3 regions of the Cryobacterium sp. M15 genome follow, and region 1 is predicted to be linked to each of the others. Evidence: predicted binding sites of a transcription regulator. Region 1 holds the regulator's gene; each other region holds the start of a gene.
The links. The regulator LexA, encoded in region 1, represses DNA repair genes until DNA is damaged. The targets are predictions, from matches to a motif close to TCGAACANNTGTTCGA.
Positions count from the first base shown of each region.

Region 2: a site for LexA is predicted at 5,778-5,793, ahead of CXY83_RS10850 (HNH endonuclease signature motif containing protein). Genes of this name have one in related genera too.
Region 3: a site for LexA is predicted at 3,659-3,674, ahead of CXY83_RS03285 (Rv2578c family radical SAM protein). Genes of this name have one in related genera too.

Region 1 covers NZ_PJJW01000037.1:29,881-39,548, forward strand. Annotated here, with positions in the region: gene CXY83_RS08670 (SseB family protein) at 1-338, opposite strand, end outside; gene priA (bifunctional 1-(5-phosphoribosyl)-5-((5-phosphoribosylamino)methylideneamino)imidazole-4-carboxamide isomerase/phosphoribosylanthranilate isomerase PriA) at 338-1,084, opposite strand; gene hisH (imidazole glycerol phosphate synthase subunit HisH) at 1,190-1,822, opposite strand; gene hisB (imidazoleglycerol-phosphate dehydratase HisB) at 1,819-2,442, opposite strand; gene CXY83_RS08690 (histidinol-phosphate transaminase) at 2,476-3,576, opposite strand; gene CXY83_RS08695 (LysM peptidoglycan-binding domain-containing protein) at 3,608-4,033, opposite strand; gene lexA (transcriptional repressor LexA) at 4,324-5,028, shown strand; gene metE (5-methyltetrahydropteroyltriglutamate--homocysteine S-methyltransferase) at 5,129-7,471, opposite strand; gene CXY83_RS08710 (methylenetetrahydrofolate reductase) at 7,560-8,525, opposite strand; gene hflX (GTPase HflX) at 8,746-9,668, opposite strand, start outside.
Region 2 covers NZ_PJJW01000038.1:237,214-246,881, reverse strand. Annotated here, with positions in the region: gene CXY83_RS10860 (SCO7613 C-terminal domain-containing membrane protein) at 1-3,504, shown strand, start outside; gene CXY83_RS10850 (HNH endonuclease signature motif containing protein) at 3,806-5,713, opposite strand; gene CXY83_RS10840 (SDR family NAD(P)-dependent oxidoreductase) at 6,080-6,916, opposite strand; gene CXY83_RS10835 (cation:proton antiporter) at 6,990-8,132, shown strand; gene CXY83_RS10830 (DUF3592 domain-containing protein) at 8,177-8,608, opposite strand; gene CXY83_RS10825 (LLM class F420-dependent oxidoreductase) at 8,703-9,668, shown strand, end outside.
Region 3 covers NZ_PJJW01000030.1:5,434-15,101, forward strand. Annotated here, with positions in the region: gene CXY83_RS03275 (hypothetical protein) at 1-990, opposite strand, end outside; gene CXY83_RS03280 (sensor histidine kinase) at 987-2,240, opposite strand; gene CXY83_RS03285 (Rv2578c family radical SAM protein) at 2,415-3,650, opposite strand; gene CXY83_RS03290 (DNA topoisomerase IB) at 3,916-5,025, shown strand; gene CXY83_RS03295 (hypothetical protein) at 5,131-5,613, shown strand; gene CXY83_RS03300 (hypothetical protein) at 5,610-5,891, shown strand; gene CXY83_RS03305 (malate:quinone oxidoreductase) at 6,670-8,148, opposite strand; gene CXY83_RS03310 (response regulator transcription factor) at 8,477-9,436, shown strand; gene CXY83_RS03315 (hypothetical protein) at 9,483-9,668, opposite strand, start outside.

The DNA of each region.
Region 1 (9,668 bases):
GTTTTGTCGATCGTCTGGCCGCTCCCGTTCAGGGCGGCATCGCCGAGCTTGGTCACCAGAGGGATGAGCAGGCGGGAACTGCGAATGGCGTCGATGACGCTCTCTTCCCCGGCCTCGCGCGCCTGAAACCGGGCGAGCGCCTCGGCAAGAGCTGCTGGCGCGGATCCGTCATCGCCGGCATCGAGATTCGCCTCGAATTCGCGACCGACCCAAGGCTGGCCAGCGGAGTCGGCCGTGTTGGCCGACTCGTTGTGATCGCCGGGTTGACCCGAAGGCGCGGCACCATCCGGACGTCCAGATGGGTCACCGGTGGAACCGAGGTTTCGCGCCTTCGCCATTAGTCCCCCGCGACGTCCAGTGCCTCGGCAAGGGTGAAGGCCCCCGCGTACAGTGCTTTGCCCACGATGGCACCTTCAAGCCCGAGCGGAACCAGGCGGCGCAGGGCGTCAATGTCATCGAGGCTGGAGATGCCTCCGGAGGCGATCACGGGTTTGCGGGTGCGGTCGAGCACCTGGCGAAGCAGATCGATGTTCGGACCCTGCAGGGTGCCGTCCTTGGTGACATCGGTCACGACATAGCGGGCGCAGCCGGCTTCTTCGAGACGTTCAAGCACCTGCCAGAGGTCTCCACCGTCCTGTGTCCAGCCGCGTGCGGCGAGGGTCGTACCGCGCACGTCGAGGCCGACGGCAACGGCATCGCCGTATTGCGCGATAACGCTCGCCGCCCACTCCGGATTTTCCAGTGCCGCTGTGCCGAGGTTGATGCGCTTGACGCCTGTGGTCAGTGCTGCTTCCAGCGATTCATCGTCGCGGATGCCGCCGGAGAGTTCGATATTGACGCCCTTGACCTGGCGGATGACCTTTTTGATCACGCCGGTGTTGTTGCCCCGGCCAAACGCCGCGTCGAGGTCGACGAGGTGAATCCACTCTGCACCTTGCCGTGCCCAATCAGCCGCAGCATCGACGGGGTCACCGTAATTTGTTTCCGTACCGGCCTCCCCCTTTGTCAGGCGAACTGCCTTACCGGCGGCCACATCGACGGCGGGCAGGAGGACGAGCCTCGGTATCTTATTGAACTCGCTCATTGGTGTCCTTGGTTGGTGCGGCCGCGTGCTGCGACCAGGTTCATGGCAGGTGCCGGTGATGGGTAGGCAGGAGAGGTTTGGACTGTGAAGTCTAGGCGCACCGAGCTAGTCGCGCAGAGTGCCGATCCAGTTCTTCAACAGGCGGATGCCCGCCTCACCGGATTTTTCGGGGTGAAACTGGGTGGCGCTCAGCGGGCCATTCTCGATGGCAGCCAGGAACGGTGCCCCGTGTTCGGCCCAGGTGAGCCAGGGTTCGGGAAACGGCGGCATGACCTCGAGCGTCCAGGCTTGCGCCGCGTACGAGTGCACGAAATAGAAGCGCTCCTCTTCGATTCCTCGGAAGAGCACGGAGTCAGGAGCGCTCGTGACGGTGTCCCAGCCCACGTGCGGCAGAATCGGTGCGGGAAGTTCGGTGACCGTACCGGGCCATTCACCCAGTCCCACGGTGTCGATCCCCCGCTCGACACCGTGTTCGAACATGACCTGCATTCCAACGCAGATGCCGAGTACCGGACGATCGCCAGCCAGGCGACGATCGACGATCTCGTCGCCGCGCACCGCCTTGAGGGCCGCCATCACAGCACTGAACGCACCGACACCGGGCACGACGAGGCCGTCGGCCTCGAGGGCGACGGTGCGATCGCTCGTCAGGGTGACGTCAGCGCCGGCCAGTTCGAGTGCCTTGACCGCGGAGTGCACATTGCCCGTGCCGTAGTCGAAGACAACGACCCGGCTCACAGGGCACCCTTGGTCGACGGAATACCGTGTACCAGCGGGTCGAGAGCCTTGGCGAGGCGAAAAGCACGGGCGAAAGCCTTGAACTCGGCTTCAGCGATGTGGTGCGGGTCGCGACCGCCCAGCACGGTGACGTGCACGGTCAACCCGGCGTGAAAGGTGATGGCTTCAAAGACGTGACGCACCATGGAGCCGGTGAAGTGTCCGCCGATCAGGTGGAATTCGAAGCCGACCGGTTCGCCGGTGTGCACCAGGTAGGGGCGACCCGAAATGTCGACTACGGCTTGGGCGAGAGCCTCGTCGAGCGGCACCAGCGCGTCACCGTAGCGCGAGATGCCCGATTTATCACCGAGCGCTTGGCGAATAGCCTGGCCGAGCACGATTCCCACGTCTTCGACCGTGTGGTGGACGTCAATTTCGATGTCGCCGGAAGCACGCACAGTGAGGTCGCACAGCGAGTGTTTCGCAAACGCGGTGAGGAGGTGGTCGTAGAACGGCACCGAGGTGCGGATATCGCTGACGCCGGTGCCGTCGAGATTGAGCGAGAGGTCGATGCTGGATTCACTCGTCTCCCGTTGCAGGTGGGCGACGCGGGGCGCGAGAATGCCGGCAGGAGAACTCATACTGCTAGCTTATTCGCCTCGGGCCGAATCAGTTCAACCGGGCGTGCCGGCCCGCCCCAGGCGGCCCAGTGCCTCGAGGAACTGAGACGTCTCGTTCTCGGTCCCGGCCGTCACCCGCAAATGGCCGGCAATACCCACGTCGCGAATGAGGATTCCCTCAGCGAGCAACGCCTCAAAGGTCTCTCGCGGGTCGGCCACTCCTCCAAAAAGTACGAAGTTACTCCAGCTTCGGTGCGGGGAATAGCCCAGGCGGGCGAGCTCAACCACGAGCCGGTCACGCTGCCCCCGAATGTCGTCGACCATGGCGAGCATCTCAGCGCTGTGCGCCAGGGCGGCGTTCGCAGCGGCTTGGGTCAGCGCCGAGAGGTGGTACGGCAGACGGACCAGGCGCAGGGCATCCGTCACCGCCGGATCAGCAGCCAGGTAGCCGACCCGGGCACCGGCAAAGGCGAAGGCTTTGCTCATGGTTCGGGAGACGAGAAGCCGTTCCCGACCGGGCAGCAGGGTGACCGCACTCGGGGTGCCAGCGGGCGCGAATTCGGCGTAGGCCTCGTCAACGACAACGATGCCGTCGGTCGCGGCGTAGACGGCGGAGATGGTTTCAAGCGAGAGCGGGGTGCCGGTGGGGTTGTTCGGGGAGCAGAGAAAAACGATGTCGGGGTTGGTTCGGGTGACCTCACTCACGGCGGTGGCCGGAGACAGCTCGAAGTCGGCGTCACGCGCGCCCGGAATCCAGGTGGTGTCGGTACCGGAGGCGAGAATCGAGTACATCGAGTAAGTCGGGGCAAACCCAAGCAGGAAGCGCCCCGGCCCGCCGAACGCCTGAAGCACCTGCTGGAGTACTTCGTTGGACCCGTTTGCCGCCCAGATATTGTCGGCGGTGAGCCCCTCACCGAGGTAGAGGGCCAGCGCCTCGCGCAGAGCCGTGAACTCACGGTCAGGATACCGATTCACCGAGTGGATGGCTTCGGCCAGGTTAGCGAGGATGTCGCGCGCCACCGCATCAGGAATGGGGTGCGTGTTCTCGTTGACGTTCAGGGCCACCGGAACATGCAATTGCGGAGCACCGTATGGGGTGAGGCCTTGCAGATTGGTACGGAGCGGGAGATCTTCGAGACTGGTCACCCTCTCCATGCTACGGCCCCGCGCGTCTGCCGATACCTTCCTAGGAGTCGGAGGGGATTTCCAGGCGCTGGCCCGGCTGCAATGTTTCAACAGCCAGGGCGTTGAGTCGTTTGATGTCGGCCACTACGTCGCGCGGGTCGTCCGCCGGCGAAATATCTTCGGCGAGGTCCCACAGGGTCTGGCCGGGCTCGACCGTGATGAACCGGGCGGAACCGACGTCGGTTGGGAAGTACGTCAGGGTCGTGACAATTCCGGAGTCGGTTGTGTACGACATGAGGTCGGTGCCCGCGGCGGAGTCCGTAGCCCCGGCCGCACCCCCGTTCATGGCGAAAGACACGGCGACGATCACCAGCGGTACGGCAGCAAGAGTTGTGAAAACCAAGCGACCGCGGCGGGTGAGACGAAGGCGCGGGACGGGCGTGAGGGCTGCCGATACGGGAACTGCTGATGCAAATACTGTGGTCATGTCAAACCTCCAAGGTAAGCGCGTTACGAGTCTCGTATCCGGACCTCGGCCGGGAGGCCCAGATACGAAACTATGTTCCGAATATAACTTCGAACAATCGAACATGCAAGCTTTTTCTCGGCTCAGCCCGGAATTGAGCGCGACACACTCGAATAAGTGTTTGTTCCCAGGCATGTAACTGGATAAACTTTCGATAGACAATTGCTGCATTGATACTCAATCAGACACCACCGACATTCCCGCATGACACGGTTTCAGGCCAGGCGGGACCTACTCCAGGAGGGCACATCGTGACACAAGACACCAGTGGTACCCGCGACAAGGGCGGCACTCGGCGCCGCAAGAGTTTGAGCCAACGCCAGCTCGCTATTCTCGACGTGATCCAGCGCTCGGTGAGCTCGCGCGGTTACCCGCCGAGCATGCGGGAAATCGGCGACGCGGTCGGTCTCGCCTCGCTGTCGAGCGTGACCCACCAGCTCAATCAACTCGAACTCAGCGGTTACCTGCGCCGCGACCCGAATCGCCCCCGTGCCCTCGAAGTCCTCATCGAGATTCAGCGTGCCCCCGAAGACGTCGGTACCGGTGACCAGGACAGCTTTCACCCGGGCGTACAGGTCGGCGATGCTGCGATGGTACCCCTCGTCGGTCGCATCGCCGCGGGCATCCCGATCACGGCCGACCAGCAGATAGACGAGATCTTCCCGCTTCCCCGCCAGCTCGTTGGGCAGGGAGAGTTGTTCATGCTCAAGGTTGTGGGTGAGTCCATGATCGACGCTGCCATCTGCGACGGCGACTGGGTCGTTGTTCGTCAGCAGAAGACCGCAGAGAACGGCGAGATCGTCGCGGCCATGCTCGACAATGAGGCCACGGTGAAGGTCTTGAGAAAGCGCGATGGCCACACCTGGCTACTGCCGCGCAACAGCAACTTCGAGCCCATTGTCGGTGACTTCGCCGACATCCTCGGCAAAGTAGTCGCGGTCCTGCGCTCGGTCTAGTCGTCGCGCTGATTGGTGTCATACAAAAGGGCCCGACCACCAGCCGGTGGTCGGGCCCTTTTTTGTCACCCCGTCAGACGAGTCAGACGAGTCAGACGAGTCAGGCGATCACGTCGGCACTGAGGCGTTCGCGCACCACCCGCGTGGCGGCGAGCATGTTCTGCAGCGACTGCACGGTTTCGTCGTAGCCACGAGTCTTGAGGCCACAGTCCGGATTCACCCAGACCTGTCGTTCGGGAATCGATTCCAGAGCGGTGTCGAGCAGGGTCGTCAATTCGTCTACGCTCGGCACCCGGGGTGAATGAATGTCATAGATTCCGGCGCCGATGCCGTGATCGAACCCGCCAGCCTCGATCTCCCGCACGACCTCCATCCGGGAACGGGCCGCTTCGATACTCGTGACGTCTGCGTCAAGGTTGCGGATGGCTTCGATGACAACGCCGAACTCCGAATAGCAGAGGTGGGTGTGAATCTGGGTCGCATCCGCTACACCGGCCGTGGCGAGACGGAACGAGCCGACCGACCAATCCAGGTAGTCCGCGTGGTCCTTTTTCTTCAGCGGCAACAGTTCGCGCAGGGCCGGTTCGTCGACCTGGACGATCTTGATGCCCGCAGCCTCCAGATCGCCGATTTCATCGCGCAGGGCCAGGGCTACCTGGCGGGCGGTCTCGCCGAGCGGCTGATCATCGCGCACAAAAGACCATGCCAGAATCGTGACCGGTCCGGTGAGCATGCCCTTGACCGGCTTCGTCGTCAGGCTCTGCGCGTATACCGACCAGTCCACCGTGATCGGTGCCGGGCGCGATACGTCACCCCACAGAATGGACGGCCGCGTGCAGCGACTGCCGTAGGACTGCACCCAGCCATTCTCGGTCACGGCAAACCCATCGAGGTTTTCGGCGAAGTACTGCACCATGTCGTTGCGTTCGGGTTCTCCGTGCACCAGCACGTCAAGCCCGATCTCCTCCTGCAGTGCCACCACCCGACCGATCTCGGCGCGCATCAGGGACCGATACTCATCGGCGGCCAGGGTTCCCTTGAGAAACTGGGCCCGTGTTCGACGTATGTCACCGGTCTGCGGGAACGATCCGATCGTGGTTGTCGGCAACGACGGCAGCTGCAAGGCGGAATCCTGCGCGCTCAGTCGATCGGCGTAAGCGCCTCGACTGAAATCGGCGTCGGTGAGCGCCGCAGCACGGAGGCGTACGGCGCCGTCGCGCACGCCAGGAGCGCTGTGCCGCGCAGCCAGCGCCGCCGCGGCTTCAGCCAACGGCCCGGCGATCGCGGCCCGTCCATTGACAAGTCCCTGAGCTAGGGTGGCGACCTGGCCGACCTTCTGGTCGGCGAAGGCCAGCCAGCTCACCAATGAGCCTGGCAGCGACGTTTCATCGAGCACATCGTGCGGCACGTGCAGCAGGGAGGTCGAGGTGGAGACGGAAACGGAGTCCGAGAGCGCCCGCACACCCTCAGCAACTTCGATGGCCCCGGTCAGGTCGCCGCGCCAGATGTTGTGGCCGTCAATCACCCCGGCAACGAGGGTCTTGCCGGCCAGCCCCGGTACCGCCTGCGGCAGAGTTCCCCGCACCAGGTCGAGGCCGATTGCTTCAACGGCTGTGGCGGCGAGAACCGGGAGGGCATCATCGAGGCTGCCGTAGGGCGCCGCAACGAACAGCGCCGGCCGGCCGGTCAACCCACCCAGCACCCCGTAAGCGGATGCTACGGCCGCCAGCGTCTCGGCGCGCGGCACGTCGATGGATTCACTGACCAGGCCCGGCTCGTCGAGCTGCACCCAATCGGCGCCGGCATCCGCTAACCGCGCCAGGAGCGCCGCGTAAACGGGAAGGAGATCATCGAGCCGGGACAGTGGCGAGAATCCGGCCGGAGCTTCATCGCTGGCCTTGCTGAGCAACAGGAATGTGACCGGCCCGACGAGCACCGGACGGGTGAGGAACCCGGCGGCTTTGGCTTCGACGAATTCACGCACGATCCGGTCACCGGCCAGCGAGAACGCCGTTTCCGGGCCGATCTCGGGCACGAGGTAATGGTAGTTGGAGTCGAACCACTTGGTCATTTCGAGGGGTAGGTTCTCACCCTCGCCCCGCGCCAGGGTGAAGTAGCCAGCCAAGTCGAGGGTTCCGTCTGCGGCGACGAGTGAGGCAAACCGGCTCGGGATCGCGCCAACGGCGACGATGGTGTCGAGCACCTGGTCGTAATACGAAAACGACTCGGGGATCGAGGAATCGGTTCGGCCTAGACCGAGATCGACGAGCCTGTCGCGGGTCTGCTGCCGCAGCCCGGCGGCGACAGCTTCGAGGGCCGCGGCATCGATCGTTTGGGACCAGAATGCTTCGACGGCTTTCTTCAGCTCCCGTCGCCTTCCGATGCGGGGGTAACCGAGGATGGTGCCGGGGGGAAAGGTGCTGGATATGGGCGCGCTGGGCATGGTGATTCCTTCACTGAGCGATTGTGGCTGGAATGGTCGAAGAGAACGAACGTGGTGGTGGGCCTACGCGCTGGAACGGGCGCGAGGCCTAGGGCATGGCTGCGGGCACCGTACGCGCCCCACACCCCTCGAGAATCGACAGCACGGTGTCGTGCTGGTTGAAGGCATAAAGGTGCAGGCCGGGGGCACCGCCCGCGAGAACGTCCTGCCCGAGTCGTACGGCGTAGTCGATGCCGATCTGGCGCTGTCCTTCCTCGGTCGGTTCGACCTCGAGCTCGATGGACAGTTCGGCCGGCAATTTTTCACCGGAGAGCTGCAGGATACGACGCAAGCGGTTCGGGCTGGTCACCGGCATGATGCCGGGAAGAATGGGAAAGAACACTCCGGCAGAACGAGCTCGTTGGATGAAGCTCAGATAGTCGTCGGCGTGAAAGAACAGCTGGGTGATCGCTAAGTTGGCCCCGGCAGCCTGCTTGGCCAACAGTGTGTCGATATCCTGGGTAATCGACCGCGAGTTGGGGTGGCCGTTAGGGAAGGCTGCGACGCCGATGCGCACCTTGCTGCGTTCGGTTTTCACCCCACGGGCACCGGGAAGACCGGGAATCACCGTCTCGGTGTATGGCACGCGTTCGGTCTGCACGCGGTGGATGAGCTGCACCAGCTCGCCGGCGCTGTGCAGGTCGCCGAGAAATGTGGTGTCGCCTTCAACCGTCCCCTGCGGTGCGTCTCCGCGAATCGCGAGGAAGCTGTCGATGCCAGCGTCGAGGAACTCCCGAATGAGCCGACTGGCGTCTGCGTGCGAGGAGCCGACGCAGGTGAGGTGGGCCATGGCGTCCACTGACGTGTGGTCCTTGATGTAGCGCAGAACGTCGAGCGAGGAGTTGCGGGAGGAACCGTTGGCACCATAGGTGACCGAGATGAACTCCGGACCGGCGGCGGCGAGATGATCGATCGTGCGGGTGAGAGCGGATGCTGCGGCCACCGATTTCGGTGGGTACACCTCGAACGAGAACGCTGGACGGGCGTTACACGCGGAAATCCCTGTCGCGGTCATGGTTCCTCATTCGGCAGAAGCGGTACAGCGGTGATGGCCGGGCGGCCGCGGACGCGCCAAGACTGGCGGTTCTTCGCGGGCGGATGCCGGGCTCGGCTGTCGCTCCATGCCGGGGAACGAATTCCGTCGGCAACGATTGACTAGACACTAACAACACCACCACCGCCGCGCCCGAATGTGACAGTTCGTGTCATCGCGACACGCGGCGGACTGTCGACCGCTAGGCGGAAAGCCCGGGCATGATGACGTACGGAGCGAAGGATGATTCAATCTCCGCGGTGACGAAGGCCGTGACATGGGTGCCGGTCTCCACATATTCGGTCGTCTCAATCCGACCCAGATCGTGCAAAACTGCGATGAGATCGCCGCGGTCGTAGGGAATGAGCAGGTCGAGTTCAATCTGCGGCGTCGGCAGCAGGAGCGCCACGGCGGCGAGGACGGTCTCGATGCCCTCTCCGGTGCGGGCCGACACGAACGTTGCTTTTGGCTCGAGGCCGCGCAGAACGAGGCGGTCATCGTCGCTGATCAGGTCACTTTTATTGAAGACGACCAATTCGGGAATGTCGCGCGCGCCGACCTCGGAGATGACGTCCCGCACGGTGGCGAGCTGGGCGACCGGGTCGGGGTGCGAGCCGTCAACGACGTGCACGATGACGTCGGCGTCGGCGACTTCTTCAAGGGTTGAGCGAAATGCTTCGACGAGTTGGTGCGGCAGGTTGCGCACAAACCCGACTGTGTCGGTGAGGGTGTACAGGCGTCCGTCGACGGTCGTCGACTTGCGCACGGTGGCGTCGAGGGTCGCGAACAGGGAGTTTTCAACGAGCACTCCGGCTTTGGTGATCCGGTTGAGCAGGCTGGACTTGCCCGCGTTGGTGTAGCCGACGATGGCGACGGAGGGAACGGCGTTGCGCTTGCGGTTGGCGCGTTTGGCCTCCCGGGCCGGCTTCATCTCGACCATCTGCTTGCGCAGTTTGGACATGCGGGTGTGGATGCGGCGGCGGTCGAGTTCGATCTTGGTCTCACCGGGGCCACGCGACCCCATTCCGGCGCCGGCGCCACCGACCTGGCCGCCGGCCTGGCGGGACATCGAGTCACCCCAACCGCGCAGGCGGGGCAGCATGTAGGCCATCTGGGCGAGTTCCA
Region 2 (9,668 bases), on a different contig from region 1:
GCGCTGCTGACCGTGGCGGCTCTCGTGGTCGCCGCCCGGATGCGTCGTTCGCGGCTGACATCCACCGCCGAGGGAATCGGAAGCTTCGCAGTGGTACTCGTGCTTCTCGACGTCTGGGGCATGCGGCAGAACAACCTCTTCGGTCTCGCCGCCGGAGATGGGGCGCTCTACTGGGGAGTCGCCCTGATAGTGTGCGCGACGCTCTTTCTCGGCTGGCACGCCCGATCAAACCTGCGCGTGGGCAGTATCGCCGGTTTCGTCGTCGTGGTTCCCGGTGTCGGGCTCTTCGCGGCCGGTCTCTTGCAGGGCCAGAACACGCTCACTCGCGTTTTCGTCGGCTTTCTCGGTGCCGCCATCGCAGCCCTGCTGCATCGTGCAACGTTGTCCCGGCCCGCGGATGGGCGCCGCTCGCCGGCCTTCGATCGATTCCCCGAGCGGATACTGCTGCTCGCGCTGGGCGCGCTGGCCCTGGTCACGGCGGCCGTCGTCGCGGTCTTTGTAGAGTCCGGCAGCCTGATCGCGCCGGTCTGGTCCCTCGGCGCGGTCGCGCTTGTTGCCACGGCCCACGCCGTACTCGTACTGAGGACGCCGCGGTCCGCGCTGATCGTCGAGAGCGTCGACGTGGCGCAGCCGGCCCGACTCATGGGGGAATACGGAGCTTTCGCCTATCTGGCGGCGTCTCTGGCCGCGTTCGCGGCGGCTGGCATCGCGCCGGTCGTTGCCGGTCGCTCCGACAGTCTGCCGTTTTCACTCACCGTGCCCCTCCTCGTCGCCACCGCTTTGGCCGTAGCACTCGAACTGTTCGCACGTCACCTTGCTGCGTCCTCAGCCGCACGCATGGCCGGGTTGGTGGCAGCCCTTTCGGCCGGCACGGTCGCGGCCATTCTGCTGCTTCTCACTGCCGGGTATGCTGCCTGGCCACTCATCCAGGCCATAGCAAGCGGGCTACGCGGCCATGAGGTCGTCCTTGACCTTGCCAACGCCGACAACGTCTGGGCAGTGCTCGCGCTGGGCGGGGTCGGCGCGACACTGCTCATCGGCTGGGCCCTGGGCGGTTTGCTGCGCGCCCGGCGCCAGATCGTGACCGCGCTCGCACTGACCGTCGTCATTCTCGCCGTGCCGCTCTCCCCCTCCATCGGGGTTATCGTCGCGCTCTACCTGCTGCTGGGCGCCGGCGCACTCATCAGCCTGCTCCTCGCTCGATCACCTGAGCCAACTTCAGTGCCGCCCACAGTCAATGACGCCGGTCGGTTCTCGCTCGGCTTTCTGGCACCGGCCACCATCGTGTTTCTGGTCGTCGGCGAGACGTTGGGCTATGTCATCAGTTGGGCACACCCCACAACCTGGTGGTTCGGCACGGTCTCGCTCGTAGTCGCGCTCTGGTTTGCCCGCCTGTTGGTCACGCACAGGGCTACAAACCCCGCGCTCACCAGCCCAGCACTCGCGAGTGCCGCCCACGCTCACGCCCGCGGAGCTCTGTTGGCCGCGGCGATCGTGATCACCTTGGTCGGGGTTGGTCACGTTCCGCTGGCCCTCGCGCCGGAACAGCAGTGGTTTGACGCGATCAATCTGGCCAACGTCACGGCAGCCATCGCCCTCGCAACGGCCCTCCTGCACCTGCTCGTCGCTGCGGCAGCACTTCGGCCAACGGCGCTCTCTCTTCTCGATCGGCGCTGGGCATTCTTCACCCTCCTCGTTCCGAGCGTGGTTGTCTTCGTCCTTCCGATTCGAATGTGGTCGCTTGCCGCCGGCGAATCCCTGCTGCAGCCCGAACCACTCGGATCCATCCTGCGCGCCAGTATCCTGGTCGCCGCGTGCGCTTCGTGGGTCTTTCTGCGCGCCAACCATGGCGGGCTGCACTTGGAACGTACAATCGCTGCCATCGCCTTGGCCCCGGCGGTGTATTTATTGACACGCGAGGTTCTCTTCCTAACGGCTGCCGTCACCTCCGATTTCATACTCGCCGCACCGGCTGTCGCCCTCGTAGTCTGCTCACTCGCGCTGTTGCGCGGTACAAACCGTGACGGCGGTGCTGGCCGCGTCACGGCCAGCGCCGCTGCCATCGGTGCGACGGGCACACTGGCTGTGGATTCGACGGCCCGTCGCGACCGGATTGCCCTCGAAATCGGCTCCGCGATTGTGCTCGTGCCTGCCGTGTTCGCCGCTGTAGGTACGGTAGTCACGTTCCGTTCCCTCGGCTGGCTCGTGATCGTGCTCGCCGGCATCGTGGCGCTCATCATGGCGATCGCGGCCGACGGGCTGTTCGGCTCCCGGTCCAATCGCCGCCACTTCGGCTGGCTTGCCCTGTTGCTCGGCACGGCCGGCCTCTGGCTGGGCCTCGATCAGGCAGGTATCGTGGCACTCGAACCGTATGTGCTGCCAGTCGCCGGTATCGTGCTCACCACGGCCGCGCTGATTCGCCGCTTTGGCACAACCGATCGCTTGAGCGAAGCAAGTCCGGTGGCCGGCGTGCTGACTTTCGCCGCGCTGCTCATTGCTCTGGTACCGCTCGCCGTGTCGTCCGAGTCGGGGTCGCTGGCGCGCCCCATCGTGCTGGCCCTCGTATCTGTGACCCTCATGATCGGCGCCGCACTGGTGCGATGGGCTCCGCCGTCGTCAACGTATCTGGCTGCGGCCGGTCTGGCCGGCGCGATATCTCTCGTCGTCACAGCCTTCGCACAGACGCAGCGCCTGGTCGGGGCGCCCGGCGCCCCCGATGGGCGACTCGAGCTCTGGCTGGTACTTCCCACCATGGCGGCGATTATGACCGCGGTTTTGCTGGTTCGCCAAACGGATGCTGAAACCACGGCACTTCGACGCGGCACGGGCATCGCGCTTGTGCTGGTGTGGGCATCCGTTCTGACCTGGGTCGAACTCACCGTTGTCAGCGCCCCCGCAGATGCCGGGCTGTCAACACCCCGGGCCGTTCTGCTCGTGCTTGCTCTCTCTGCGGTGCATGTGATCGCCCTCGCGCAGCCCCGAGCGCCGTTAGGGGCAATCACCGCCTGGAGCGTACTCGGGCTGGCCGGCTTGGCCGCTATCACGGTAGCCAGCTCTAGCAAGGTCGACCCGTTTGAACTCGTCACCGTACCGGTAGCGTTGGCGCTGATCGGATCGGGCTGGCTGCGCCTGCACAGCAATCCACGAGCGCGCAGTTGGCCCTGGTTTGGTCCGGGACTGTCTTTGCTGCTGGTGCCGTCGCTGCTGCTCGATCTCACGTACAACGACCTGTGGCGCATCGTCAGCCTCGGAATTGCAGCGATCATTGTGCTTGTGATCGGTAGCTCGAGGCGACTGCAAGCGCCGTTCGTAATCGGTGCTGTCGTGCTGCTCATCCACGGTGTCGCCCAGCTCTGGCCGTGGATCGCCCTCGCCTACAGTGTGATTCCGTGGTTCCTCTGGCTCGGTGGTGGCGGTCTTCTGCTTATCGTGCTCGCTGCACGCTACGAACAGCGCATCGCGAACCTCAAGTCGGTTACCCTGCGCATCAGTGCGCTGCGGTAGACGGCCGGTGCTGCGCCGGGCAGTGCGGTGCAGGGCAGTGCTGCGCTGTGCCGGGCAGTGCGGTGCAGGGCAGTGCTGCGCTGTTCCGGGCGGTGCTGTTCCGGGCGGTGCTGCGCTGTTCCGGGCGGTGCTGTTGTGCTGCACCCTGCCAAGCCGTGCTGTTGTGCTGCGCCCTGCCAGGTCGTGCCCTTCGGTGTGGTGTGGTGTGGTGTGGTGCCGCACGGTGCCGAGCGATTGCGCCCAGCACGTGGTTCACGATCGGACCGGTCTTCCAAACGGGCGGGGGCTACGAGCCCCGCACCTAGAACGGCTGCGGGTCGGGGTCGACTATGTCCCAAGCAGAGGCCGTCGAGTCGGTCGAGGTAGAACCGGGCGGGGTAGAACCGGGCGGAGTCGGGTCGAGTGTGGTCGGGTTAGCGGTGGTCGGGTCGGCGGTGGACCCAGGTCGCGGTGGTGATGTGTCGGTCTGTTGTCGCGGTGGACTGATGCGGGTGGCGGGATCAGTGGCGTAGTGCTTGCCCGCCGGACTGGTCCAATTCAGGGTGCCGTCGGGGTCGGCGATGACGGTCCACGCCGAGTAGTGCTTGAGGTTGTGGTGGGCGGGAGAGAGGAAGTGCAGGTTGGTGGCGGTGGTGGGCCCGCCGAATTGTTTGTCGCGGGTGTGGTCGAGGTCGCTATGCCCGGCGGAGCGGTTGCAGCCAGGGAACCGGCACGTTCCATCACGCAGGCGCAGGTATTTCTTCAGGCTTGCTGGCACTCGGAACGGTTCTGCGCTGACGTCGAGCACGATGCCGGTGTGCGGATGCGTGAGGATGCGCAGAAAACTCGTCGCGGTTCCCGCCAGCCGGCGGGCGGTCTCCGGTTCGATCGGCCCGTACCCTTCGAGCTCCCCCGGCTCCTCGCTCTTCCCCATCAGTGTGAGAACCGGCACAGTGATGTTGACGTTGGCCGTCAGGCCGGCGCCGAGACCGGTGCTGGTGACGCCTTGGGCGAGCAGGTCGACGGCGACATCGGCGCGGAGTTGACTGAGCGTGCGGGGCTCGTCGGGGCCCTGCAGACTGATGGCGACGTCGGTGACGCGGGTATAGATGCCGTGGAGGTCCTCACCGGCGGCGCGCAGCCAGAGCGTGGCCATGCCGTCTTTGTCCGGAAAAAACATGACTTTGCGGTCGGCCAGGCACTTGGTACGGCGAACGGTGATGCTGTCGGGGTGGAATCGTTCACGCAGTTTTCGGGCCTTACCGTCGAACTGTGCCGGAGTGAGCGTGCAGGCGTGCGGCAGTAACACCGCCTCCAGCTCGGTCCGGGCGGGCGGGGGCACGGAGTCGAGTTGGTCGAGCACCCGCCGCGCATGACGCAGGGAGATCTTCCCCGCGCGAAGCGCAGCAAGGGTCTGCGGACGCGATTCGACCAACACGCGGCTCTCGTGCAGAAGACCGGACGCGGTGCCGGACGGGATGCGCAGCGCACACGCCATCTCCGCGACCAAACCCTGCTGGGCGGCGAAGGTGGCATCCCAGTCGTGTTCGTGTTGCAGCCCAGCCTGCGGTCGGCCGGTCTCGGCGGTGTTGGTGGTGTAATCCCACGCCTCGGTTAGAACCTCGGCCTTGCTCGCTTGCGCCCAGGCAATGACCCTCTCGAGATAAAGCACCCGGTCGACGAACTGCGCCTGCCGGCGCTGGAACGGGTTCACGTCACTGGGCAAGTCCTGCGCGGGCAAGTCCTGCGCGGGCAAGTCCTGCGCGGGCAAGTCCTGCGCGGGCAAGTCCTGCGCGGGCGGGTCAGCACGGAGCTGACGAGCGTTGTACTCGGCGAAGAGAAACTCCTCGCGGAGGTTCTCGTCGAACAGGTGCTCGGGCGGGACGGCGGCGAACACTTCAGCCAGGTCGAGGTCGGCTGGGATGGTCGGACCGTCGGCGAGCTGCAAGTCCTGCCGGATTTTTACCGCAACGGTCGCGGCAGATTGTGCCTCGACTTCGTCTTCGGCCTGCCACTCGGACAGGCACTGCAGCCGAAACGCGTCAAAGAATGCGCGGTCTTCTACCGAGAACGACCACTCGGCGAATTCTCCCTCGGACACGCCGTCGAAGTCGGAATCGCCGTCGAAGTCGGAATCGGAATCGGAATCGGAATCGGAATCGGAATCGGAATCGGAATCGGAATCGGAATCGACTGAGCCCGCTTGGGGGGTCTCGCCGCTCTGGCTCATGCTTGAATTCTACCAAAATCAAGGCTGTCAGTCGAGGAAATCTCAGTGTATTTTAGATTTCGATACGAAGTTATATTCGGGACATTATTCGCGTTTTGAGACCGTTTCGCCTTCGTTGACGGAGTCTCGACCGGCGGCGGCAACCGCAGGCCGACTCGCGCAGGCCGACTCGAGCAGGCCGACTCGCGCAGGCCGACTCGAGCAGGCCGACTCGAGCAGGCCAACGGCGGTCAACCCAGAGTCCCCATTTGTTTCGGCTTGCGTCAACGCTGAAGTGACGCCGGACGATGGTTTGGCGACGAACAAATCGGTTCGGCACCGGTGCTGGTCTACCTCGAGCCTGTCACCCTCACCGAAACTGGGCAGCTACCCGCGACCGACCCAGCGGTCCATTGACCGGTAGACACCGAAAACGCGACCAGCCACGGCGTCCCAGGCGGCCAATGGCAGTACGCCGCGAAGCACCTTCGACAGGTTCACCGTCCACGGCAACAGCAGTTGCGGCTTGCCGGCCAGCATCGCCCGCCAGACCCGATCAACGACGTATTCCGGCGTCATCAGCGGGGTGAGCAGCGGCCCGCTGGCCCCCGTGAACATGCCGGTGTCGATGTAGCTCGGGCAGACCGTGGTCACCTTGACATAGCCGTGCCCCTGCTGCACCAGTTCGAGCCGCAGCGAATCGCTCCAGCCGATCATGGCCGCTTTCGAGGCGGCATAGACACTCATCCGCGGGGTGCTGAGGGTGCCGGCGGCCGACGCGATGTTCACGATGCGTGACTCACGCCATCCGCTCGCAATCATCGCCGGCAGAAACTCGCGAGCGATGTACATGGGCGCAAGCGCATTGATCTGCATGGTCGGGCGGGTGTCTGCACCGTTGTCGTGCTCCCAGAAATACTTGCCACGCACGATGCCGGCGTTGTTGATGACCACGTCGGGGTCGCCGATCTCCGTACGCACCCGCTGAGCGGTCTGCGCGATGGCGCCGAGGTCGGCGATATCGACGACGTAGGGGGCGACCCGCGTGCGTCCGTGGGAACGTTCAGTCAGGATGGCGGTGGTCGCGGCGAGCGCGGAACCGTCGCGGTCCCACAGGATGACGGTTTTCGCCCCCTCGGCGACGCAGCGTTCGGCATACAAGCGGCCCATTCCCCTGGCAGCTCCGGTAATCAGCACGCGGGCTCCGGCTACGGTTCGACTCATACCTCCATCATGCCGCCTGCGCCTTCTCTTGCGGGACTACGCTCGGGCTAGCAGCAGAATCGGGGAGGTGCCGATGGACTTTCATACCCTCGCGATCATCTCCGTGATCGCACTGCTCGGGCCGCTGCTGGCGACACCGCGCCGGTGGAACATTCCCGTCGTGATCGGTCAGCTCGGCGCCGGTGTGATCGTCGGCCGCACCGGTTTCGGCTTTGTCGACGCAAGCGACCCCACACTGACCCTTCTAGCGGATATCGGCTTCGCGTTGATCATGTTCGTGGCCGGCACGCACGTGCCTGTTCGCTCCGGCGCAATTCGCGCAGCACTGGCGACCGGCCTGGTGCGGGCAATTCTGGTGACCCTCTCGGCGATCGCCCTCGGCGTGGCCATCGCGTTGATCTTTGGCACAAATCATGCACTCCTATATATAGTCTTGATCGCCTCCTCGTCGGCCGCGCTCGTGCTGCCTCTTATTCATTCGCTGGGTTTGCGTGGCCGATCGGTGCTCGAGCTCACCGCGCAGGTCGCGATCGCCGATATTGCTGCGATCGTGGCGCTGCCGCTGGCCATTGACCCGCCGAATGCCGGCCGCGCCGCGCTCGGGGCCGCGCTCGTGGCGCTGCTGGCCGTCGCGCTCTACGTTGTGCTGGCCTGGTTGGAACGAAACGGCTACCGCCTGCGACTGCACACGTTGTCGGCGAACCGCAAATTCGCCCTCGAACTGCGCATCCAGCTGGCCATTCTGTTCGCCCTGTCAGCGGTCGCCGTGTTCAGCCACGTTTCGGTCATGCTCGCCGGGTTCGCTTTCGGCCTCGCCGTCGCGGCCGTCGGCGAACCGCGCCGCCTCGCCCGGCAGCTCTTCGCCCTCGCCGACGGATTCTTCGGACCCCTCTTCTTCGTCTGGTTAGGCGCCTCCCTCGCCCTGGGCGACCTCGCCGACCACCCGCAGATGATCGCGCTCGGTCTCGTGCTCGGCGTCGCCACCCTGCTCACCCACGCGACCACGCGCGTGCTGGGCCTCCCGCTGTCGTTTGGAATGCTCTCAGCCGCGCAGCTCGGCATTCCGATCGCGGCCGCGACCATCGGCACCAAGCTGCAGGTGCTCGCCCCCGGGGAGGCAGCGGCCCTGCTCCTCGGAGCGCTCGTGACCATCGCTGTGACCGCGGTGGCGAGCGGACGGGCCACGCCGCGCGCAGCATCCGTTGCGCCGGCCTGACCTGCCCAGCCGCGCGCGGCATCCGTTTCTGGGCCTACGGGCGGCTAGAGGAACATCAGCACGATGCCGGCCACACCGGCGAGAACGCCAATGCCCAGCAGTACCAGGCCGATCAGGCGCAGTCCCTTGCCATCGAGGTCGGGGTCGTGCGTGCGGCACTTCTCCGGCCGGCGATCGCGAAACCAGACGCGCACGTCATCGCCCGCCACGAGATGCTGCGTCTCGTGGGTGTCGGCCGGGCACTCGTGCACATCGCCGTCGTTATCAAACCAGCGGATGACCGTGGCGGGCCCCGATGCGGCCGTACTCGATGCGGCCGGACTCGATGCGGCAATCACGGCGGTCGAGCGAGTCCAGCGGCCACTGATGCCGCGCACGGACAGGCCGACCATATAAAGGAGCGCTCCGATGATGAGGCCGACGAAAGTGAGGATCTCGCTCATAATACCGGCGAAGTCGAGAGCGTGCACTGCCACCGCCGTCCGTTGTCTATCGTCTGCTCGCGGCGCTTACCCCGATGGCTAAAGCGTATCGTTTAGCTTCGCACCGACGGGCCTCTAGGCTGAATCCATGCGATTTGGACTCTTTGTACCTCAGGGCTGGCGACACGATCTGGTCGGAATCGAACCGGCCGCGCAGTGGGCGACAATGAGTGGCCTAGCCGCCCACGCTGATGCCGGTGCGTGGGAATCGATCTGGGTCTATGACCACTTTCACACCGTTCCGGTGCCGAGCGAGCAGGCCACCCACGAGGCTTGGTCGCTCATGTCCGCTTTCGCGGCGACGACGAAACGGGTGCGCCTCGGACAGATGTGCACCTGTATGAGCTACCGCAACCCGGGATACCTGGCGAAGGTCGCCACAACCGCCGACATCATCTCGGGCGGACGCGTCGAAATGGGCATCGGCGCCGGTTGGTACGAGCACGAGTGGCGAGCCTATGGCTATGGTTATCCCCGTGCCGGCGAGCGCCTGGCCCGCCTTGACGAGGGCGTGCAAATCATGAAACAGGCCTGGACCACGGGCACAGCCACCCTCGACGGTGCGCACTACCAGATGGACGGCGCCATCTTTCAGCCGCTCCCACTGCAAGAGGGCGGCATTCCCATCTGGATCGCCGGCGGCGGCGAAAAGGTCACCCTGCGCATTGCCGCGCAGTACGCCGACTACACCAACTTTGACGGCTCGCCCGAGGGCTTCTCACACAAAAGCGCGCTGTTGGCCGAGCACTGCTCGGCCCAGGGCACCGACTTCGATCGCATCGTTCGCTCGGCGAACTACAACACGGTGATCGGTGCGACCGAGGCCGAGGTTGCCGAGCGACTCGAGGCGATTGAGACCCGGGTGACCCCTTATCTCGGGGCTGAGGGGGCCGCCGCGTTCATGGCCGAGTATCGTGACGGTGACGCACAGGGTGTTGGCACTCCGGAACAGATCGTCGAGCGCCTGACCGCGATGAAGAAGCGCGGCCTCGGTTACGCGATCCACTACTTTCCAGAAGCCGCCTACGACCGGTCGGGGATTGAATTGTTCGAG
Region 3 (9,668 bases), on a different contig from region 1:
TCCCTTGAGGGTGCACAGAGCCACGATCATGGCGCCAGCGGCGGCGCGCTGGTCGGAGTCGAAAGCGGTCGCTCGACGGTCGGGGTCGGCGATGACGCAGAGCGGGTCGAGGCCGCGATCGGTGAGGCCGATGCGTTCGCGTCCGATGAGGTCGTCGAGCCAGGTGTGGTCGACCTCGGCGACGAGCACCCGCCGCACCTGGAAGGCGAGGGAGCGTGCGCGTTTGATGTCGGCGGCAGTGAGTTCTTGCCGAACGAGGACGTCGGCCAGAAAGGGGAGTACATCGGCGCCGAGATTGGTCAGGCGATGGTCCACCACCTCGTGCGCGAGGGGGCCGCGGCTCTCTTCCGTGCGCGCGCGGATGGCGCGGCGGGCATCCGTCTGCCAGCGGTGAATGGAGTTGACGACCTGTCGGGAGTATGCGGCGGAGGCCAGGGCGGGCGCGAGCACCTGCGTCATGGCGATGATGGCGAACAAAACGGGCGGCGTCTGCACACCGAGAAACAGTGACTGAACCAGGGCCGTGATGCCCACTACGGTAGCGGACGAGCCGCCGAGCACGAGGATTTCTTTCCACGGCCGGAACGGCGCGAGGGCCAAGAGCAGCAGGCCGAGTCCGATCGGGGCGAAGTCGTCCTGGATCATGCCATTGAACTGCCAGGTGCTCGCCGCGGCGAGCAGGTGCGCCGCGAGCCCCAGGGCCACGATCACGATGGCGCGGATGCGAGTGAACGGGGCCAGGTCGGGACGAGCGGCCCAGACGAGCACGGCGGCTGCGATCATGAGCACGCCAACGGACACCACCGCGAGCTCTATGAGCACAATCTCATGCATGCGCGAGATCGTCGCGGCGACGGCGTAGGTGACGACGATAGCCGAGACAACCGGAGCGAGCGGCCAGGCGGCAAGGCCTCCGATCGGGTCGAGCCGCTGCTGAGAAGCGGATGCCGGCGCGCGCGGCCGACGCGGAGTGGGGGTCGCGCGGGTCATGCGGCGGGCCGTTTGACGCGGTTCGGCTGATCCTGGGGCTGTATTTGTGCCGCCGGCACCGTCAGGCGCACGTTTGTGCCGGCGCCCGGCCTGCTCCAGATCAGTACGGATCCGCCGAGTTGTTCGATACGGCGCCGCACGGACTGGCGGATACCGAGGCGGTCGGATGCGGATTCCGATTCGGTGAAGCCGCGGCCCGCATCTGTTATGAGGAGTGAGATAGTGCTCAGGTCGGATTCGACGGCAACCTCGGCGGAGGCGACGCCGGCGTGCAAGATGACGTTGACGAGGCAGTGCTGTACGGCGAGGCCGACGTCGCGGTCGCTTTCGGCGTCGAGGCGGGCGAGGGCGTCGCGGTCACCGGTGACCTCGACGACGAGTCCGCGGTCACGGCTCCGTTCGATGGCTGTGTACACGGCGCTGGAGAGCCAGGCGTCGCTAGGCAACTTCTGGGTGTCGGTCGGTTGTAGGGCGGTGTTGGTGCGGGCGTCGATGTCGGTGAGCCAGTTGGTGTCGTGCAGGGTGGTCAGAGTGTATTTGAGGCTCGCGGTGAGGCCCGGTGAAAGCGCTCCGGGCTCGGCGAGCGACAGCGCGACGAGCTGAGCCACCGTCGTGTCGTTGAGTAGGGCAATGGCGCGGGTGTCGAGGGCATCACGCAGCTGCCGGTTGGCGCCGTCTTGCACTGCGCGGTGGATCGCGGGCTGGGCGGCGTTGCTGGCCCGACGGTCGATTCCGGCGAGCACCATGGCGCCGACCAACACGAGGTAGGTGGACAGGGTGAACAGATCGGGCCGGTACGGCACGGTGGTGGTGAGGATGGCAAGGAAAGCGGAGGCCTCGGCAAGAATAAAGGCGGCGGTGCTCCAGAGCACGCCGCCGACAGCGGTGATTCCGGCGCCGCCGACCATGACGAGCGCCATCTTGGGCATGGCAACGAGGAACATATTCGACGCTGGGAATGCGTCTGGGACGCCGAGCACGGTCGTGGTGAAGACGTAGACGCCGAGGGTTCCCACGACAAGGTAGGCGACCGCGAATGCAATGCGGCGGTGCCGGGTGAAGAGCACGAGCAGGGCGCCCATGGCCACGACGACCCCGACTGTCACCCAAAGTTCGGGACTGTGCAGACTAAGAACGGCAACCGAGACGACTGCGGCCATGAGACAGGTCAGCACAAACCAGTGTGCGGCCCGCGCGAGGGCGCGCGTGAGCGTCAGCTGGACCAGGTGGCCGGGTAACCCTAGAGACATATTTCCCCCGCGTTAAGTATGCCACCGGGGGTGGGCGGTGGTTGAGCGGGGGTGCTGTTGGGGTGCTTGGGGTTGGCGTTCGCGGCATCCGCTCGCCGGGCCCATGTTATGGCCCCGGGTCCAGTTTCTAAGCTGGGCCCACGGTCCGGGCCCGGGCCCCGTCCCGGAACGGAGTCAGAACAGGGTCGGCGCCAGATCGGGCGGAAGCTCCGCCGCGATCAGCGATCGGGGCGCCTCCGCAGCGCGGGCCCACGTTATGACCCCGGGCCCAGTTTCTAAACTGGGCCAACGGTCCGGGCCCGGGCCCCGTCCACTTGACGCGGCCGGCACACTTGACGCGGCCAGCACACGGGGCGCGGGCGGGGGCGACGCGGGCGTGCGGGAGCCGGACGTCGGCATCCGCTCTGGGGAGACCGGAAGGGCACTTGACCGCAGGCCACCGGTGGCTGGGTCGACGATTCCACGCTCCAGGCCGTGCGCACGAATGAGGGGTTTGATGCGGGCGGCGAGCCAGGTACGGTACTCCTTGGGCGCGTATTGGCCGCCGGCGTAGAGTTCTCGATAACGGCCAACGAGTTCCGGATGCTCGCGCGCCAGCCACAGCAGGTACCAGTCTTTGACGGCGGGCTTGAGGTTGAGTCCCGAGTAGAGCACGCTCGTGGCGCCGGCGGCCTTGGCCCGCCGCAGGGCCTCGTCGAGGTGGGCGCGGGTGTCGGTGAGAAAGGGCAAAATTGGCATGAGAAAGACGCCGCAGTCGAGTCCGCGTTCGCGGACCGCGGTGACCGTGGCAAGGCGCGCCTTGGTGGTGGGGGTTCCGGGCTCGACCGACTGCTGCAACTCGTCATCGTAGATTGCGATCGACATGGCCAGGTCCACCGGAACGTGTTCGCTCGCCTCCACGAGCAGGTCGAGGTCGCGGCGCAGCAGCGTGCCTTTGGTGAGAATGGAGATGGGCGTCTTGCTGTCGGCGAGGGCCGCAATGATGCCGGGCATGAGGCGGTAGCGTCCCTCCGCGCGTTGATAGGGGTCGGTATTGGTGCCAAGAGCCACTGGATGCCGGCCCCACGTCGGCTTGGCGAGTTCTTTTCTCAAGACCTCGGCCACGTTGACCTTCACGATGATCTCGCTGTCGAAATCTTTGCCGGCGTCGAGGTCGAGGTATTGGTGCGTGGTGCGCGCAAAGCAGTAGGTGCAGGCGTGTGAACAGCCGCGGTAGGGGTTGATCGTGTAGCCAAACGGCATCGTGCTCTGGCCGGGAACATGGTTCAGCGCCGACTTGCACAGGATCTCGTGGAACGTGATTCCCGCAAACTCGGGCGTCTGCACGCTGCGCACGAGGTTGTTCAGGCGGGCGAGTCCCGGCAGCGCCCCAACTTGTTCGGTCTGTAATTCTTGTGAGCTCCACCGCATGCATCCAGTCGAACACAGGTACTAGTCAAATGCAAGTGCTGCGCAATATATCCGGACTGAAACGAATGCCGGCGGCCGCCCCGCGCGCGCTGCCTCTTCGCGGCACTCGTCCGGAAAGCGGGCACCCCTAACACGGGGTGCCGCGAAATGTACCGGGTGCCGCGAGGCCTGACGTGCGGCGCGACCTCCGAGACTGGGGGCGCCGCATCCGTTCGCGGGTGATTCGCACTACTCTTCCGGGCAGGCGCACAGAGAGGGGATCCGCATGACCCGGTTACGACGCAGCGACCCGACCCGACCTGGGTATTCCCGGCGGCGGGCGGGTACGGGGTTCAGCTATCGCGACCCGGCCGGGCAACAAATCACCGACACGGAACTGCGGCAGCGGTTCGCGGCCCTCGCTATCCCTCCAGCGTGGAACGACGTCTGGATCTCACCGCACTTGAACGGTCATATCCAGGCGATCGGCATCGATGCCGCCGATCGCCGCCAGTACATCTACCACCCGGCCTGGCGTGAACAGAAGGACCGCCTCAAGTTCGAGCGCGCGCTGCAGTTGGCCTCGTCTCTGCCGCGGGTGCGCGGCCAGGTCACCCGTGAACTGCGCGGCGACGGCCCGCCGCGCACTCGGGCACTCGCCGCGGCATTTCGCATGCTCGACCTGGCCTCACTGCGCATCGGTAGCGAGCGCTATGCCGACACCTACGGCAGCCACGGACTCTCGACCCTGCTCTGCTCGCACGTCACGGTGCGCGGCGACGAGGTCAGGCTTGATTTCCCGGCTAAGAGTGGGCAGCAGTTCGAGGGCGTGATTACGGATGCCGACCTCGCCACCTACCTGCGTGCCCGGCTGCGCGAACGGCCGGCCGCACCCCTGCTGTCCTGGGTGTTGGATGGCGTCGAGGACGTCGTCTCGGCCTCCGACATCAACGATTTCATCAAGGAACGCACCGGCGGCGAGTTCACCGCAAAGGACTTTCGTACCCTGCGGGGCACGATCGCGGCCGCACAGAGCCTGGCGCAGAGTTTGACGGCGAGCCTGGCGGCGAGCGCGCGACCGGCGGGGCCGGCTGCCGGGGGGCCGGCCGGTGGGGCGGGCCCCAGTGGTGTGCCCACCTCGTTTGCTGTGTCCCCGGCATCCACTGCGCGGCCACCACGCGCGGCAACGCGCAGCCGACGCTCCGATGACCGCGCCATCGCCGAAGCGATGCGGCAGGCCGCCGATGCGCTCGGCAATACGCCGGCGATCGCCCGCACGAGTTACGTCGATCCGCGCGTCGTCGATCTGTTTCGCGCGGGTGAAACCATCGACCCGGCGAGCCGGGTATCGGTCGAAACAGCCCTGCGGGCACTTTTGCTCGGCGACACGGAGTGAGCAAAAAAGTCACCCGGCACATTGTCGCGCCGGCAGCGCGAGCCAATTTCAGTGAATGTCCCCCGTTCGGGGTATAACTTAAACGTCGCCGGTCGAGGCGCAGCTATGGTCATCGAGAAAGGTATGCCCGTGTCCCACGATTCTGATCCCGTTGAAGAGCCGCCGCTCAGTATTCCAGAGCCGCCGAGCACACCGACCAATCCCGACCAGCTCGTGGGACCGGACGGCCCCGACGGCCCCGACGCGGAACACGCGGAGCCTGACGGGAAACCAGGCGGGTCTTCCAGGGAACACCCCAAACCGACCATTCCGGTCGCGAGTGCGAGTGCGAGCACCGGCCCGGACGGTCCAGCTCCGAGCACCGATGGGTCGACTGCGGGAGAAGCTGCCGTCGCAGCCGCGGTCGAGCCGGACAGCGACACCGAGGTGAACCTCGACGACGTGGACCCGGTCGACGACCCCTCGAACCCTGATCTGATCGGCCGCGACGTGGGTGACGATGATCCCACCCGCGCCGAACCCACGACGCCGATCCCACCCGCGCCGAAGCCAGGGCCAACACCCCGCAACCTGAAGGAGTCCCCATGAAAGGCAAATTCCTGTTCCTCGCCGGCACCGCAACGGGCTTTGTGCTCGGGTCCAAGGCTGGCCGCCAGGCCTACGACCGGCTGAGCGCGAAAGCCCACCGGCTCTGGGGCGACCCCACCACGCAGAAGGTTATCTCGCAGGCCGAGACCATTGCGCGCGACGCGGCATCCGTGGCGCAGACCAAGGTGAGCGATCTGCTGGATCGCACCGAGGCATCCGTCAAGAAAGAAGAGTCCAAGACCACCCCGAAAGCGGATGACGGGGGCCACGTCATATAGACCACCGGGGAGTCGGCGGCCACGCGGGCTCCCTACCGGTGCACGGGCTCCCTGCCGGTGCACGGGCTCCCTGCCGGTGCACGGTCTCCCTGCCGGCGCACGGTCTCCCTGCCGGCGCACGGTCTCCCTGCCGGCGCACGGTCTCCCTGCCGGACATAGGCCCTGTACCGGTACACAGCTTCTCTGCCGGAAACGGTCTCTGTGCCGGTACACGGTCTCCCTGCCGGGAACGGGCTCTCTACCGGTACACAGTTTCTCTGCCGGAAACGGTCTCTGTGCCGGTGCTTAGGCAGTCGCGTCGTTTCACACGGGCCAATCGCGTCGGCCACTCCGCTGTGCGTGAACCGACCGGCTGGACCGGCTGCGATACACGCAGGTTTCCGCATCCGAAACGCCAATGTTCGGGTTCACGTGCCGCCTCCGGACCGTTCTGAGCCTCGAGTAGACATCAGCTGGTAGACATCAGCTGACTGCCTCGATCGAAGGGTTGACCGGGCGCAGCTCCAAAACTCTCACGCCACTCCAAAGCGCCGCCCGCGCATGACTCCGGCAAAGCCCTCCGGCCAACTTCTCTCAGGCGCATAACTCCTGCAATTTGTACCAGGCACGCCGAGGCTCCCGCGTGATCACGCAGGAGCCCACGTAGCAGCACGCAGATTGCAGGAGTTATGCGCCTCGCCGGCCACCCAGCAGACGCTGAGCAGACGCCGAGCAGACGCCGAGCAGTAGCCGCGCAGGCGAAAGCCACGTAGACGCCCGCCCGGCCGGTGCCGGACGGCTAGTTGCTCAGGTGCAGGATTTCAGCGGTGGCGGCCAGCGACGCCGCGGCCGCGGCAGGGTCGTCGGAGAGTTTGGTGCCGTAACTGGGGATCATCTGACGTATACGCGGCTTCCAGCCCTCGATGCGGTCGGGGAAGCAGCGGGCCAGCAGGTCCACCATGATCGGCGCGGCCGTCGAGGCCCCCGGCGAGGCACCGAGCAGGCCGGCGATCGACCCGTCAGCGGACGCGATGACCTCGGTGCCGAACTGCAGCACCCCGCCGAGCTTGGCGTCGTGCTTCATGACCTGCACGCGTTGGCCGGCCGTGATGAGCTCCCAGTCGTCCGAGACCGCAGCGGGAATGAACTCGCGCAGGGCCTTGAGCTTGGCATTTCGCGAGGCGAATACCTCGCCGAGAAGGTATTTCATCAAGTCGAAGTTGTGACGTGCGACGGCGAGCATGGGGCCGAGGTTGTGCGTACGAATCGAGAACGGCAGGTCGAACCAGGTGCTTGTCTTCAAGAACTTCGGGCTGAAACCGGCGTACGGGCCGAACAACAGCGACATTTCGCCGTCGACCATGCGGGTATCGAGGTGCGGCACCGACATGGGCGGCGCGCCCTTGGCTGCCTTGCCGTATACCTTGGCCTGGTGCTGGGCTACGAGCTTTGGATTGGTGGTGCGCAGAAACTGGCCACTGATCGGAAACCCGCCGAAACCCTTGATCTCGGGGATTCCACTCTGCTGCAGCAGCGCCAGGGCTCCACCGCCGGCACCGACGAAGACGAAGCGGGCGTTGATGCTGGTGCGGGTCTGGCCGACATGGCGCAGCAGTTTAAGGTTCCAGGTGCCATCCGCTTTGTGCTTGAGACCGACGACCTGCTCGTTCATGTGCATCGTGACCCCCTGCTGTTCGAGGGTGTCAAACATGAACCGGGTGAGGGCGCCGAAGTCCACGTCGGTTCCGCTCGCGATGCGCGTCGCGGCAATCTTCTGGCCGGCCGGGCGCTTGCGGGTGAGCAGCGGCGTCCACGTACCGATCTTCGCCGCGTCGTCGCTGAACTCCATGCCGGAGAACAACGGCTGGGTGACCAGCACGGCATGACGTTTGCGCAGGTACTCCACGTTGGCTTTACCGTGCACAAAAGTCATGTGCGGGGTGGAGTTGATGAACTTGTTCGGCTCCGGCAGGGCGCCGATTGAAACGAGGTGGGCCCACAGCTGGCGGCTGATCTGAAACTGCTCGTTGATGACGACGGCCTTGTCGGCCGTGACCGAACCGTCGGGCGCCTGCGGCATGTAGTTGAGCTCGCACAGGCCAGCGTGGCCGGTGCCGGCGTTGTTCCACGGGTTCGAGCTCTCTTGGGCAAGTTCGCCGAGACGCTCGTACACCTCGATGCGCCAGTCGGGCTGCAACTCCTTCAGGAGTATGCCGAGGGTGGCGCTCATGATGCCGCCACCAATGAGGACTACGTCGACGGTTCCCGAAGAATTCACACTGCTGAGTGTATCGCTGCGAGCGGTTGCGCCCTACCGTGCCGCCCAGTTCCGCGGCGGCCTACACCTATCGGCGCGCGGGCGCTTTGAGGCGCCCAAAGGCGCGCAGTACCGCTCCGCGGCTACTGTCGCGACGCAGCGGACACCAGGGTCGATCACCGCCCAAAGCCCACCCCCTGCCAGCAGCCAGCAGCTGGCAGCTGGCAGCTGGGAGCTGGGAGCTGGGAGAACGTCGCAGTGATTTTCGGCCGGCGTCGGAACGGTCAGTTTATTAACGCAATAAGTCACCTCGGTGAGGATCTGCCAACTTAACGGGATACTGGAATGTATGTTGTCAGAAAAACCCGAGCAGCGCGTCGCCGTCATCATCGAAGACGACGCAGATATTCGTAACCTGCTGGAGGCCGTGCTCACTCAGGCCGGGTTCGAGACAATCGCCGCGAGCAACGGCCTCGACGGTATCGCCGCGGTACGCGCCCACGATCCGATCGTCACGACCCTCGACGTGAGTATGCCCGGTATGGACGGCTTCGAAACAGCCAAGCGTATCCGCGCGTTCAGCCCCACCTACCTCGTCATGCTCACCGCCCGCGACGACGAAATCGACACCCTCCAGGGCCTCGAAGCCGGCGCTGACGACTACCTGACCAAACCGTTTCGTCCGCGGGAGCTGCGTGCTCGCATCGAAGCAATGTTGCGACGCCCTCGACAAACCATCACCGCGGCTACCGCCGCCGTGCCCGCCGCCGCGCCTATCGTGCCCGCGCCGGTGGCCGCCCGTACTGAGGCGGTGGTGGCCGACCCGCTGGTCGCCACGCCCGCCAGCACTAGTTTGACCAACGCTGCGCCAACTGACACCCCTCTTGGCCCGGTATTTCGACAGACCCACGTCGCATCCGCTCCGACCTACGCACCGGCCGAAGACGCCGCGAGCCCGCTGCGCAGCGCCACACCACGAAATGGCTGGTTTGAACACAACGACCTGCGGCTGAATCCGGAGGAACGCCTCGTGCAACTGGCCGGCACTCAACTCGAACTGACCCGCACAGAGTTCGAACTGCTCGCCGCCCTGCTCGAATCACAGCGGCGGGTGCGCAGCAAGAACGATCTCGCCCTGCTGCTGCGCGGTGAAGCCTATGCGAGCGCCTATCCGGTGAACGAGGCCGATCGGCGCGCGGTCGAAGTGCACATGGGCAACCTGCGTCGCAAACTCGGTGACAGCAGCACGACACCGCACTGGCTGGAAACCGTGCGTGGCGTGGGCTATCGCCTGGCAGCCGAGGAATAGTACGACGAGAGCAATCGCTGGGCCAAATCCGGCCGGCTCAAGCGATCTAACGCGCGATATACCGCGACAGCGCCAAGCAGGTATCTGTGGCCACCGCGGCGAGAAGGGGCAATTGCTGCCGGCACCCCGGCAGATCCTGGTCCTTCAGGGTGCGGTGCAGAAGGCCCGCAGTGTTTTCGAGACGCACGGCTCCCAGCATTTGGCTGCTTGAGCGGATGCTCAACAGCACAAT